DNA from 2 places in the Pseudoalteromonas undina genome. Region 2 is predicted to be linked to the other one. Evidence: predicted binding sites of a transcription regulator. Region 2 holds the regulator's gene; the other holds the start of a gene.
What was found. The regulator NrdR, encoded in region 2, represses ribonucleotide reductase genes. The targets are predictions, from matches to a motif close to AAACACNANATNTNGTGTTT.
Positions count from the first base shown of each region.

Region 1: the regulator NrdR is predicted to act here: its motif matches at 3,386-3,405, upstream of nrdA (class 1a ribonucleoside-diphosphate reductase subunit alpha).

Region 1 covers NZ_AHCF03000003.1:1,410,210-1,417,799, reverse strand. Annotated here, with positions in the region: gene nrdB (class Ia ribonucleoside-diphosphate reductase subunit beta) at 1-908, opposite strand, end outside; gene nrdA (class 1a ribonucleoside-diphosphate reductase subunit alpha) at 982-3,264, opposite strand; gene PUND_RS10195 (HAD family hydrolase) at 3,675-4,355, opposite strand; gene ubiG (bifunctional 2-polyprenyl-6-hydroxyphenol methylase/3-demethylubiquinol 3-O-methyltransferase UbiG) at 4,352-5,065, opposite strand; gene gyrA (DNA topoisomerase (ATP-hydrolyzing) subunit A) at 5,244-7,590, shown strand, end outside.
Region 2 covers NZ_AHCF03000002.1:584,635-592,224, reverse strand. Annotated here, with positions in the region: gene thiL (thiamine-phosphate kinase) at 1-731, opposite strand, end outside; gene nusB (transcription antitermination factor NusB) at 820-1,230, opposite strand; gene ribH (6,7-dimethyl-8-ribityllumazine synthase) at 1,246-1,710, opposite strand; gene ribBA (bifunctional 3,4-dihydroxy-2-butanone-4-phosphate synthase/GTP cyclohydrolase II) at 1,804-2,916, opposite strand; gene PUND_RS03350 (riboflavin synthase) at 2,945-3,598, opposite strand; gene ribD (bifunctional diaminohydroxyphosphoribosylaminopyrimidine deaminase/5-amino-6-(5-phosphoribosylamino)uracil reductase RibD) at 3,623-4,750, opposite strand; gene nrdR (transcriptional regulator NrdR) at 4,753-5,202, opposite strand; gene glyA (serine hydroxymethyltransferase) at 5,310-6,566, opposite strand; gene thrC (threonine synthase) at 6,835-7,590, opposite strand, start outside.

The DNA.
Region 1 (7,590 bases), on a different contig from region 2:
TGTTTATTCAAACCAATCATCGAGCCATCTTTGAATAGGTACTCGGCCCATTCTTTTTCTTGCTCTGCGGCTTCAACAAACATCTTAATTGCTTCTTCACGGCATTGTGCGGCAACAATCGCCATTTCAGGGTCATCTTTGCCATCTTGCATGATATTTAAAATATGCTGAGTACCTGAAAGGTGAAGTGCTTCATCGCGGGCAATAAGCTTTATAATTTTAGCATTACCTTCCATCAATTCACGCTCGGCAAACGCAAATGAACAGGCAAAACTCACATAAAAGCGAATGGCTTCTAAAATGTTCACTGACATCATTGCCAGGTACAATTTCTTTTTCAGCTCAAATAAATTAACTACCACGGTTTGGCCATTAATTTCGTGTTTGCCTTCACCGTATAGGTTGTAAAGCGATACAGAATTGATTAGGTCATCATAATAAGTAGTTACCGCATCGGCACGCTCACTAATTTTGTCATTGCTAACAATATCATCAAAAATGAGTTCAGGCGCTTGAGTTACGTTACGAATAATATGGGTGTACGAACGACTATGAATAGTTTCACTAAACGCCCATGTCTCAATCCATGTTTCTAGTTCAGGAATTGATACGATAGGAAGTAATGCTACGTTAGGTGAGCGGCCTTGAACACTATCAAGCAACGTTTGGTATTTTAAGTTGCTTAAAAATATATGCTTTTCGTGTTCGGGAAGCGCTTGAAAGTCTAAACGGTCTTTACTTACATCAACTTCTTCAGGTCGCCAAAAGAAAGACAATTGTTTTTCAATTAGTTTTTCAAAAATAGGGTATTTTTGTTGATCGTAACGTGACACGTTAACGGTTTGACCAAAAAACATTGGCTCTTGCATTTGGTTATTATGATTTCTGCTAAAAGTAGTATAAGACATGTTTATCACTCAAAAAACTATCACTAAGACTATCAGGACAAAGCGGGCAAGGCGCCCGCTTTAAGTTTAACTATTAAATTTTACACGCGCCGCCTGCACAATCATCATCTTCCACTTCTGGAGTGTCTTCTTGAGCATCTGATGCGCCATCGCGGGTATTATGGTAGTAAAGTGTTTTAACACCTAGTTTGTATGCACCAAGTAAGTCTTTTAATAAGACTTTCATAGGTACTCTACCGCCTTCGTATCTATTTGGATCATAATTAGTATTTGCTGAAATTGTTTGGTCGATAAATTTCTGCATTATGCCTACTAATTGTAAGTAACCATCGTTTGATGGAATATCCCACAGTAATTCGTAGTTATCTTTAAGGCGTTCGTAGTCAGGAACAACTTGCTTTAAAATACCGTCTTTACTTGCTTTAACACTAATGTGACCACGCGGTGGCTCGATGCCATTAGTTGCATTTGAGATTTGCGATGACGTTTCTGATGGCATTAATGCGCTCAGCGTGGAGTTACGCATACCATGCTCTTTAATGCTGGCACGTAATGTATCCCAATCAAGATGCAGTGGTTCATCACAAATTTTGTCTAAATCACGTTTGTACGTATCGGTTGGCATAATACCTTGCGAGTATGTAGTTTCGTTAAATTTAGGACATGCTCCACGCTCTTTAGCAAGTTCGTTAGATGCCTTCATTAGGTAGTACTGAATTGCTTCAAACGTTTTGTGCGTGAGTGCATTTGCGCTGCCATCTGAATAACGCTTACCGTTTTTAGCTAAGTAATAGGCGTAGTTAATAACACCTATGCCTAGCGTACGACGCCCCATAGTGGCATTTTTAGCTGCAGGTACAGGGTAGTCTTGGAAATCAAGTAGGTTATCAAGTGCACGTACTGCAAGCTCAGCTAACTCTTCTAGTTCATCTAAAGACTCAATGGCACCTAAGTTAAACGCAGATAATGTACAAAGTGCAATTTCACCTTCTTCGTCATTCACGTTGCTAAGAGGCTTAGTCGGTAACGCAATTTCTAAACATAAGTTAGATTGACGTATAGGCGCCACTTTTGAGATAAACGGACTGTGTGTATTACAGTGGTCAACGTTCTGCAAGTAAATACGACCGGTGCTGGCACGTTCTTGAGCAAACATAGAAAACAGTTCAATGGCTTTAATGCGTTTTTTACGAATTGACTCGTCTTGCTCATATTTTACATAAAGTGCATCAAATTCATCTTGATCTTCAAAGAATGCATCGTAAAGGCCCGGCACGTCTGAAGGGCTAAATAAGGTAATGTAATCGTCTTTAATTAAACGAGAATACATTAGTTTATTAAACTGCACACCATAATCTAGATGACGTACGCGGTTATCATCAACACCACGGTTATTTTTAAGTACCAGCAGATTTTCTACTTCTAAGTGCCAAAGCGGGTAGAATAAAGTAGCTGCACCGCCACGTACACCGCCTTGCGAACAGCTTTTAACCGCTGTTTGAAAGTGCTTATAAAACGGAATACAGCCTGTGTGGTACGCTTCGCCGTTACGAATAGGGCTACCTAATGCACGAATACGTCCGGCATTTATACCAATACCAGCACGTTGAGAAACGTATTTAACAATGGCTGATGAAGTCGCATTAATTGAATCTAAGCTGTCGCCACACTCAATCAGTACACATGAGCTAAACTGACGCGTTGGCGTACGCACACCCGACATAATTGGTGTAGGTAAAGAAATTTTAAATAGTGAAACCGCATCGTAAAAACGTTTGATGTAATCAATACGCGTTTCACGTGGATAATCTGAGAATAAGCTTGCTGCTACTAATATATATAAAAACTGCGCGCTTTCGTAAATTTCACCGGTTACACGGTTTTGTACTAAGTATTTACCTTCAAGCTGCTTTACTGCTGCGTAGCTAAAGTTAAGATCGCGTGAATGATCTAAGTAAGTATCTAGTTCATCAAGTTCTTGCTCTGTGTAATCAACAAGCAAATGGGCGTCGTAGCGTTTTTGTTCAACCATGTTAGTAACGTGGTCAAAAAGACGCGGTGGCTCAAATTGGCCATACGCTTTTTTACGTAAATGGAATACAGCTAAACGAGCAGCAAGATACTGATAATCAGGTGATTCTTTTGAGATCTGATCCGCAGCGGCTTTGATAATCGTCTCATGAATATCTTTAGTACGAATACCGTCATAAAATTGAATATGTGATTTAAGTTCAACTTGTGAAACCGAAACGTTGTTTAAACCTTCGGCGGCCCATTCAATAACGCGATGGATCTTGTCTAGATCAAGTGGCTCTTTACGGCCGTCACGTTTGCTTACAGATAACTGTTGGTTCATAGTTTTGCCTGTATTCCTTGGGAATTAAATATTTTTGACCAATGAGTGCACTCAAAACGCCCAGTGCCTATTCTTTTATTGTTATTTCTACCGCATAGGTAAATTTAATTGAATAACATTTAGCCACAATATCTGGTGTTGTTCAAATTAGAGATCACAAGATAGTGTGGTCTGTGATCTTTTGCAAGGGACAGAAACCGCTCTGATTGTGGATAACGTTGGGATAACGTAATTGTGTTAGTAGGCATTAACCTTTGATCATTCGGTTAAGTTGAAATTTGTAAAAATCAACTAAGGAAAGATTAAATTTACGCTTTTTAAAAATAAATTTTGTCTGCTTTTTTTATCATCAAGCTTTGCGTAAAAACTAACACAATCACAACATGTAGTGTTTATTAATTGGTGTGGCACTATATGTGGTTAAAAGCATCTATAGGGCTATGCCAATTAAAATCTGCATTCCAAGCCAATGCCTCGTCCACACTCGGTACATATCCCCACAGTGCGGTAGCGGTGTGCATATTCGCTGCTTTACCTGCTTGTATATCTCGCAGCGCATCACCTATATATAGGCAGCGCGAAGGATCAACACTCATTTGCTCAGCACAATGTAATAAAGGAAGGGGTGAGGGCTTAGACTCAGCTAAGGTATCACCACTTATCACAATTTGCGCATTTTTTAATGCAGGAATCGCCTTGACTAAAGGATCGGTTAAAAAGCCAGGCTTATTTGTCATAATGCCCCACGGGATCCCTTTATTATCAAGGGCAATGAGTAGCTGTTCTATACCAACAAAGCATTGGGTATGGGTGGCAATATTGGCAGCGTAGTATGCAACTAGCTCTGCTAAAAGTTGCTCTTGCGATTGTTGCCCCCAGCCTTCTTTAAAACCAGCAGCAAGTAATGCTGCTGCGCCATTTGAAGCAGCGGGTCGATATATATCACTGCCCACTTGTGGTTGTTGGTGATTATGCAGCACACTATTAAGTGCAGCGCCTAAATCATCAGCGGTATCAAGTAAAGTGCCATCTAAGTCAAATAGCAATGCTTGATATTCAATTGGGCTAGTAGCTGTTTGCGAGCTTGTCATTGCGCTAACTTCTCAAAGTGCAGCATATAATTTACGCTAACATCATCATTAACCGTATATTGCTTTGAGAGTGGGTTGTAACTTAATCCTGCACTAGCACGTACCTTTAACCCTGCTTGTTCTGCCCATGCAATTAATTGCGCAGGTTTAATGAACTTTTTATGGTCGTGGGTACCTTCTGGCACCATTTTTAACAGTTTTTCTGCGCCGACAATAGCGTATAAGTAAGCTTTAGGGGTTTTATTAAGGGTGGAGAAGAATACATCGGCCCCAGGTTTTGCTAATTTAGCGACTGCATGGATAATAGAAGCAGGGTCGGGGACATGTTCTAACATTTCCATACAAGTAATCACATCAAAGCGCTCAGGGTGCTCATCAGCAAATTGTTCAGCAGGTACTTTTATATATTCAACGGGTACACTTGTTTCTAAACTGTGTAACTTAGCGACAGTTAAAGGCTCTTGCCCCATATCGATACCTGTTACCTTTGCACCCATTCGCGCCATGCTGTGACTTAAAATACCGCCGCCACATCCTACATCGAGGGTTTCTTTGTCAAATAATCCTTTAGTTTTGTCTGCGATGAAATCTAATCGTAATGGATTAATTTCGTGAAGCGGCTTAAATTCGCCTTCTAAATCCCACCAACGCTCTGCGATGGCTTCAAACTTTGCTATTTCTGCGTTATCTACATTTTGATGTTCGGTCATAAAATACTTCCTCGTCAATCTGAGGCCATTATATAGGGCTAAATTGATAAATCGCAAAGTTTTGCGCCTGTAAATTAAAATTAATTGTGATAGCATGGTTGCTTAGAAATAATAACAAACACTCTTAATACCTAATAATGGGTTGTTAAGAGCTGATACTGAAGGAATGTGATATCAAATGACTGATCTCGCCAATGAAATTCTGCCAGTCAATATTGAAGACGAGTTAAAAAACTCCTACTTAGATTACGCCATGAGTGTAATTGTAGGACGTGCATTACCAGACGTACGTGACGGTTTAAAACCTGTTCACCGCCGCGTTTTGTTTGCAATGAACGAGCTTAGTAATGACTGGAACAAGCCTTACAAAAAATCGGCCCGTGTGGTCGGTGATGTAATCGGTAAATACCACCCACACGGCGACAGTGCAGTTTATGACACCATCGTACGTATGGCTCAGCCATTCTCACTACGTTATATGCTAGTTGATGGTCAGGGTAACTTTGGTTCGGTTGATGGTGATTCAGCAGCGGCAATGCGTTATACAGAAGTACGTATGGCAAAAATGTCGCACGAATTATTAGCCGATCTTGAAAAAGAAACGGTTGATTTTGTGCCTAACTACGACGGCACAGAACAAATTCCTGATGTGTTACCGACTAAAATACCTAACCTGTTAGTTAATGGTTCGTCAGGTATTGCTGTTGGTATGGCGACAAATATCCCGCCACACAACTTAACAGAAGTAGTGAATGGCTGTTTAGCGCTTATTCAAAACCCTGAATTAACTATTACTGAGTTAATGGATTACATCCCAGGGCCTGATTTCCCAACTGCGGCGATTATTAACGGTAAAAAAGGCATTGAACAAGCCTATCAAACCGGCCGTGGTAAAGTGTACATGCGTGCGCGTGCTGACATCGAAACTGATGAGAAAACTGGCCGTGAAACGATTATTGTTCATGAAATCCCTTACCAAGTTAACAAAGCCCGTTTGATTGAAAAAATCGCTGAGCTAGTTAAAGATAAAAAAATTGAAGGGATCAGCGCATTACGTGATGAATCAGATAAAGACGGTATGCGTATCGTTATTGAGATCAAACGTGGTGACGTAGGTGAAGTTATTTTGAACAACCTTTATTCACAAACTCAGTTACAAACTGTGTTTGGTATGAATATGGTTGCGTTAATTAATAACCAGCCTAAGTGTTTCAACTTAAAAGAAATGCTTGAAGAGTTTATTATTCACCGCCGTGAAGTTGTTACTCGTCGTACGGTATTTGATTTACGCAAAGCCCGTGACCGTGCGCATACGCTAGAAGGTTTAGCGATTGCACTGGCAAACATTGACCCAATTATCGAACTTATTCGTAAGTCACCAACACCTGCTGAAGCAAAAGTTGCACTAACAGCGCGTCCTTGGGAATTAGGTAATGTTAAAGCCATGCTTGATAAAGCGGGTGAAGACAATGTTGCACGCCCAGATTGGTTAGCAAGCGAGCTGGGTATTCGTGATGGTCAGTACTATATTTCTGAGCAACAAGCTCAAGCAATTTTAGACCTACGTTTACACAAACTAACGGGTCTTGAACACGAAAAAATTCTTACTGAATACCAATCGTTACTCGACCTAATTGCTGAACTATTATTCATTTTGGCAAGTCCGGAACGTTTAATGGAAGTTATTCGTGATGAGTTAGTTGAAATTAAAGAGCAATATGGTGATGAGCGCCGCACTGAAATTAATGCCGCTGCACACGATATTAGCCTTGAAGACCTAATTAACGAAGAGAACGTGGTTGTAACCTTGTCACACGAAGGATACGTTAAGTATCAAGCGTTAAGTGATTACGAAGCGCAGCGTCGTGGTGGTAAAGGCAAGTCAGCAACTAAGATGAAAGATGAAGATTTCATTGAACGTCTACTTGTTGCCAATACCCACGATACTATTTTATGTTTCTCTACTGCGGGTCGATTATACTGGCTTAAAGTGTACCAGTTACCACTTGCAAGTCGCGCAGCGCGCGGTAAGCCAATTGTTAACTTATTACCACTTGAAGCAGATGAACGTATTACAGCTATCTTACCTGTACGTGATTATGAAGATGATAAATACATCTTTATGGCTACAGCATTTGGTACGGTTAAGAAAACACCATTAACGGCCTACAGCCGTCAACGTGCAAGCGGTATTATTGCCGTTAACTTAAACGAAGGTGATAGCTTAATTGGTGTTGATATTACCGATGGTAGCAACGAAATTATGTTGTTCACTGATGCGGGTAAAGTTGTACGCTTTAAAGAAGCTGAAGAAACCACGGTAGTTGATGAAAATGGTAACCCTGTTCTTGATGAAGAAGGTAAGCCTGCGATTCGCTTCAAAGGTGTACGTCCTATGGGTCGTACTGCAACGGGTGTTCGTGGTATTAAGATGCCAGACGATCAACGTGTTGTATCACTGATTGTACCAAAGAATGACGGTGCAATATTAACAGTGACAGAAAATGGTTACGGTAAGCGTACTC
Region 2 (7,590 bases):
GCTTGCATGGCATCTGAGGTGGGGACATTTTCAATATTAATGGTGGCACTAACTTGTGATAAATTTAGCACATGCCCTAAGTCGGCTAGTAACCCATCGGAAATATCAATGGCCGACGATGCCAAGCCTCGTAACGCTTGCCCAGCAGCTACACGTGGCGTGGGGAAATTTAAACGTTTATTAATATCTTTTAAGTGTTCAGGTGCAATCGATAAGCCTTGTTTTTTCGATTCAATCGCCAACCCAGCATCACCAAGCGGACCGGTTACAAAAATCCAATCACCCACTTTTGCACCACTTCTACGTAATGCTGTGCCTTCAGGAACTGTACCTTTTGCACAAATAGTAATACTAAGTGGACCTTGAGTGGTATCACCACCAATGATCTGAACATTAAAGTACTCAGCAATTTCATGCATGCCATCAGTCAGCTCAGCAATCCATTGTGGATCGATACTAGGTAACGTAAGTGCAACCGATACCCAGGTAGGCTCTGCGCCCATGGCAGCTAAATCACTTAAATTAACAGCAAGAGCTCGATGCCCTAATGCGCGAGGGGAGATATCATGAAAAAAATGCACCCCAGCAACTAAGGTATCTGTGGTTACAGCAAGCTGACAGTTCGCTGGAACTGTGACAAGCGCACAGTCATCTCCAATCCCTAAATTAACATCGCGACGAGTAATGCCACGACCTTTAAAGTAACGATTAATTAATTCAAATTCCTTCATACACAAAAAAGCCGGCCTATGCCGGCTCTCCTTTTTAACGGTTATTTATAACAACTCATCTGATAATAAAAATCAGCTAAAGTTGTTATTACTTGCGTAACTGTTTTACAGCTTTATCAAGTACACCGTTTACAAATTTATGGCTATCTTCAGCGCCAAACATTTTAGCTAATTCAATACTTTCATTGATAGCCACTTTGTAAGGAACGTCTTCACGAAATTTAAGCTCGTAGCTGCTTAAACGTAAGATTGCACGTTCAACTTCGTCTAATTCATCAAATGGACGAGTTAAATGAGGCGATACAGCTTCGTCTAGTTGCTTGTGGTTTACTGCAACTCCACGCGCTAAATCTTTAAAATATTCAACATCAATTTTAGTCACATCGTTTTCGATCAACATTTGTTGTTCGATATCGGCAATTGCATTGCCGCTTAATTGCCATGAATACACGGCTTGAAGTGCTAAGATACGTGCTTTACGTCTTGCTGCTGGTTTCACAAAAATTCCTTAAACTTAAATTTTATCTAACACATTAACCATTTCAAGCGCACCTAAAGCAGCTTCGCCGCCTTTGTTACCCATTTTGGTACCTGCGCGCTCAATTGCTTGCTCAATGCTTTCAGTGGTTAATACGCCAAATGCAACCGGGATATCGTACTCAAGTGATACTTGTGCAAGCCCTTTATTTGACTCGCCAGCGACGAGATCAAAGTGAGGCGTGCCCCCTCTGATCACTACACCTAAGGCGATAATTGCATCATATTCTTTTTTTGCTGCAACGCGTTTCGCTGCTAAAGGTAATTCAACCGCACCTGGTACGTAAATTACGGTAATATCATCTTCTGATACTCCACCAGTACGTTTTAGCTCATCAACAGCACCTGCAAGCAAGCTACTACCAATAAAGTCATTGAAACGGGAAATGACAATGGCAAACTTTTTGCCTGGAGCGTATTTATTACCTTCAATAATTTTCATTTGATAACCCTAAAAATAAGTTTAAGCGATTTCGGTTGCGCAAAAATTGCTGCGCATTATACCACATAAATAAAATAATAGCCTAGCGTGTAATTATTGTGGCTCTACGTAATCAACAACTTCTAAATGGAAGCCTGATAATGCATGATATTTTTTCGGTAAACTCATCAAACGCATTTTTTGGATACCTAAATCAGCCAAAATTTGCGAGCCTACACCTACGGTACGTGAAGTACCTTGGAATTTGCGTGGCGTTACACTCTCGCCAGCATCAGCTGCAGCGAATGCTTTAACAGTCGCTTCTAATTCGTCAGTGCTTTCTTGCTTACCTAAGATGACTAAAGCGCCATTATGCTCAGCTATATACGCCATTGCTTGCGATAATCCCCAACTACGATCAGCATTACGATCAGAGAGTAAAATATCGTTAAAGGTACTTTGTAAGTGCACTCGCACTAACGTTGGTTCTTGTTGTTTTATTTCACCTTTAAGCAATGCATAGTGCAGCTGCCCGTCAATGGTGTCTTTGTAAGTTACTAAGTCAAATTCGCCATGCTCAGTTGGCAATTTACATTTTGCAACTTGCTCAATAGTGGTTTCATTTAAGTTACGGTATTCGATTAAATCAGCAATGGTGCCAATTTTAATATCATGTTGCTTAGCAAATACTTCTAAATCAGGGCGGCGCGCCATGGTGCCATCTTCATTTAGAATTTCTACAATCACTGATGACGGCTCAAGTCCCGCTAAACGCGCTAAATCACAGCCAGCTTCAGTGTGCCCTGCGCGCGTTAATACGCCGCCAGGTTGCGCCATAATAGGGAAAATATGCCCAGGCTGTACAATATCACTTGGCACTGCGCCTTTAGCAATTGCAGCTTGAACAGTGCGAGCACGATCCGCTGCAGAAATCCCCGTCGTAACCCCTTTTGATGCTTCAATAGACATAGTAAAGTTGGTCGAGAATGCAGCACCGTTATTTTTAACCATCAGCGGTAAATCAAGTTGCGAGCAACGCTCTTGGGTCATGGTTAAACAAATTAACCCACGGCCATGAGTCGCCATAAAGTTAATTGCTTCTGCACTTATGTGCTCAGCAGCAATAATTAAATCGCCTTCATTTTCTCTGTCTTCATCGTCCATTAAAATAACCATTTTACCGGCTTTAATGTCATCTATTATTTCTTGTGCGCTGTTTAAATTCATAAGTTGCTCGTATAAGTTGTCAATATCGTTATTTTATAAAGCCCGCTTTAGCGAGTAAGCTCATCGAAATATCTGAACCAGTAGGATGCTCAGCTCCCTTTACAAGGCGCTCTAAATAACGTGCTATTTGGTCGACCTCTAGATTCACTTTGGTACCGACTTGAAAATCGGCTATGGTCGTTTGCCCGCTGGTGTGTGGCACAATCGTTAGTTTAAATTTATTACCTTCAACTGCATTGACCGTTAAGCTAATACCATCAATACACACAGACCCTTTATAAGGAATGTATTTCATTAAATTTTCGTCGGTGGCTAACCAATATTCGGTTGCTCGTGCATTGGTATTTATTGCTGTGATAGTGGCAATACCATCAACATGACCAGACACTAAATGCCCCCCGAGGCGCGATACAGGTTGCATCGCCTTTTCTAAGTTAACTGTTTGCCCTAAAGCGTAATGTGCAAACCCCGTTAAGCTAATCGTTTCATTTGATAAGTCAGCACTAAAGCCATCTATATGCTTATCAACAACAGTGAGGCATACACCGTTGGTTGCAATACTGTCACCTAACTTAACATCACTCATATCAAGGTTTTTACTTTGAATACGAATAGCTAAATCACCTTGTTTTTTTTGTAATAACGCAATTTTACCTGTCGCTTCAACTATTCCAGTAAACATAGTGCTACTCTTTATATAAAATGATTAATGAGCTTTTTTGTGTGCTGTGATACGTAAATCATCACCAATTGGCACACACTCATTAAAAGTTAAATTAATGGTATTTTGCATACTCATTAACTCTGGGAAATTCAGTAAACTTCTTGCATCGCTACCCATTAACTTAGGGGCAATATAAAAAACAAACTCATCAATTAAATCAAGTTCAGCCATTTTTCCGGCCAATGTGGCACCCGCTTCTAACCACACATTATTAAACTGTAATTGCGCTAGCTTTTGCAGCGCTGCTTGTAAGTCTACTTTATTGTTCTTTTCGGGGACTTCGATCTGTTTAACAAAATGAGGCCACTGATGCGATTTATCAACCCGAGTGGTGAATATTATCACCTCACTTTGAATTGAAAATAAGGCAAGTTCAGGGGTAAGTCTGTTTTGGGAATCAATAATAACGCGAACAGGTTGGCGCAGTGGTAAATTGGTCGGTAAAGAGTGCGGAAGTTCTTCTGGGCGTACATTTAGTTTTGCATCATCCATCAAGACTGTATCAGCACCAGTTAAAATTGCACAACTCTGAGCACGATAAAGCTGCACATCTTGGCGCGCAGCGGGCCCAGTTATCCATTTACTTTGGCCATTTTTAAGCGCTGTTTTACCATCAATACTGGCGGCCATTTTGCAGGTTACAAAGGGTAATCCCTGCTCCATGCGCTTAAAAAACCCAAGGTTTAATGCGCGAGCTTGCTCTTCAAGTAATCCGTAAGCGACTTCTATACCAGCATCCGCTAAAATTTTCAGGCCTTTGCCTGCAACTTGCGGGTTGCTGTCAACCATAGCAGCAACCACTTTTTTTACACCTGCTGCTTTTAGCCCTTCAGCACATGGCGGTGTTCGACCATAATGACTGCAAGGCTCAAGTGTTACATAAGCGGTTGCGCCTTTTGCATTTTCGCCAGCCATAGTCAGTGCGTTTACCTCTGCGTGACCTTGACCCGCTAACTGATGAAACCCTTCACCTATTACTTTATTATTTTTTACGAGTACACAGCCTACATTAGGATTAGGAGTGGTGGTAAAGCGCCCTTTTTTTGCCAGCTCAATGGCACGTGCCATATAACGTTTATCATCCTCTGAAAACGAGCTTTGCATGGTCATTACTACTCTCCTAAGCGAGCTATTTCTTCACCAAACTCACGTATATCTTCAAACGAGCGATATACTGAGGCAAATCTTACATAGGCTACTTTATCTAATTTTTTCAGCGCTTCCATAATACACTCACCCACCAAATGGCTAGACACTTCACGCTCGCCGGTGGCTCGCAGCTGGGATTTAATTATATTAACGACTTCATCAACTTGTTCGGTACTTACGGGGCGTTTTTCAAGAGCGCGAGTTAAGCCATTTAGTAACTTATCTTCATTAAACGGTTCACGACTGCCATCTTGCTTAATCACTCGCGGCATGACTAATTCAGCCCCTTCAAAGGTGGTAAACCGTTCGTGGCACTCATTACATTCACGACGTCTACGTACTTGGTGTCCCCCGCCGACCAGGCGAGAATCAATAACTTTAGTATCTTTGGCGGTGCAAAATGGGCAATGCATAACTGTGTGTTTCCGTTTTAAAAACAAAAAATGGCCGCTATAATAGCGGCCATTATCATAACAAAAATGTGTGCAGTTGTGATCTAAATTACTGTTTTACTCTTGGATTAAGCGTAAACAGGTAATTTTGCACAAATTGCTTTCACTTTTTCTTTTACTTGCGCTTGTACTGACTCATCTTCGATGTTGTCTAGCACGTCACAGATCCAGCCAGCTAACTCTTTTGACTCAGCTTCTTTAAAGCCACGACGAGTGATTGCTGGTGAACCAATACGCAAACCAGAAGTAACAAATGGTGAACGAGGATCGTTCGGTACTGAGTTTTTGTTAACCGTGATATTCGCATTACCTAGGGCAGCATCTGCATCTTTACCTGTGATATCTTTATCGATTAAATCAAGTAAGAATAAGTGGTTGTCAGTTTTACCTGATACTACTTTGTAGCCGCGCTCTTGTAATACTGCAACCATTGCTTGAGCATTTTTAACAACTTGAGTTTGGTATGTTTTAAATTCAGGTTGAAGTGCTTCTTTAAATGCCACCGCTTTAGCAGCAATAACATGACATAAAGGACCACCTTGGCCACCTGGGAAAACAGCGCTGTTTAGCTTTTTGTAAATATCTTCATCGCCACACGCAGAAATGATTAAACCACCGCGAGGGCCGGCTAATGTTTTGTGTGTTGTGGTTGTTACAACGTGAGCAAATGGCACAGGGCTTGGGTAAACACCCGCAGCAATTAAACCTGCAACGTGCGCCATATCAACAAATAAGTATGCGCCTACTTTGTCTGCAATTTCACGGAATTTAGCCCAATCAACAATACCTGAGTATGCAGAAAAACCAGCAATGATCATTTTTGGTTTGTGCTCAAGTGCTAACGCTTCAACTTGTGCGTAATCAATTTCGCCAGTTTCTTCGTTAAGGCCATACTGAATTGCGTTGTATGTTTTACCTGAGAAGTTTACGTGTGAGCCGTGTGTTAAGTGACCACCGTGCGCTAGGCTCATACCTAAAACAGTATCAAGTGGGCTTAATAGTGCTTGGAAAACAGCGGCATTCGCTTGTGAACCCGCATGTGGTTGCACGTTTGCGTAATCTGTACCAAATAATTCATTTGCGCGGTCAATCGCTAACTGCTCAACCACATCAACGTGCTCACAGCCACCGTAGTAACGTTTGCCCGGGTAGCCTTCAGCATATTTGTTAGTAAGTTGAGAACCCTGCGCTTCTAGTACGCGTGGGCTACAGTAGTTTTCAGATGCAATTAACTCAATGTGCTCTTCTTGACGTGATGTTTCTTTGCTCATCGCGTCAAATAACTCTGGATCAAAGTCCGAAATATTCATGCTACGTTCTAACATTGGGGTCTCCTGGGCAACGTGTATGGGTATTTTTTACAGGCTTTATTGTACGCTTAAAACGACTCTTTGCCTACGCTCTTAAGTTGAGGATATTTAAACAGGGATTGAAACTATTTCACAGCATTTTGATGATGATATTTTTTTATAAACTAATAACAATTTTAAATGAATTTTATTTATTACATTTATTTAGCTTATGCGTTATGCCTAAAGCGACACATAAACAAACAAAAAAGCGGCCTAAGCCGCTTTTTCTAAACGTGTGATTTTAACCAAGCTTAGCAAATAACTCGCTGCGTAAATCGTCGTAATCATTGTGCATATCAATGGCTAAACACGGTTTTGCAAGCGCATCTGCTAGCGGTTTTGGCATGGCTATTTCGGTATTTAGCACCTCTTCAACGCTTTCTTTAAATTTAGCTGGGTGTGCAGTCGCTAAAAAGATACCTGCAGCATCTGTTGCTTTATTTTCAACAAGCCCTTGGTAGGCAATCGCGGTATGAGGCTCTGCAATATAGCCAAGCTGTTGAATTTTTTTCATCACTGATTTTGTGCTTTGCTCATCCACACTAACAGAATAAAAATTGTCATAACTAAACCAGTTATTATCTAACATTGATTGCACACGTGGCCAGTTATTAGGTTTACTGACATCCATAGCATTAGACAGTGACTCAATAGTGGCGCTGGGCGTCCACTGCTTATCAAGCATATAACGTGGCACAGTATCATTTTGGTTTGTAGTCGCACTGAGTTTACCTACTGGCATACCAATAACAGCGCCAATCATAGCCGCACACACATTACCAAAATTACCACTGGGTACTGAAATATGCGCTGTAGCACGCTTTTCTTTTGGCAGCTGTGCTATTGCCTCAAAGTAATAACAAACTTGCGCAACTAAGCGGCTAATATTGATTGAATTTGCTGAATTTAAACCAAGTTTTGCTTTTAACTCTTCATCTAAAAATGATTTTTTAACCAACTCTTGGCAATCATCAAAACTGCCTTCTATCGCGTAACA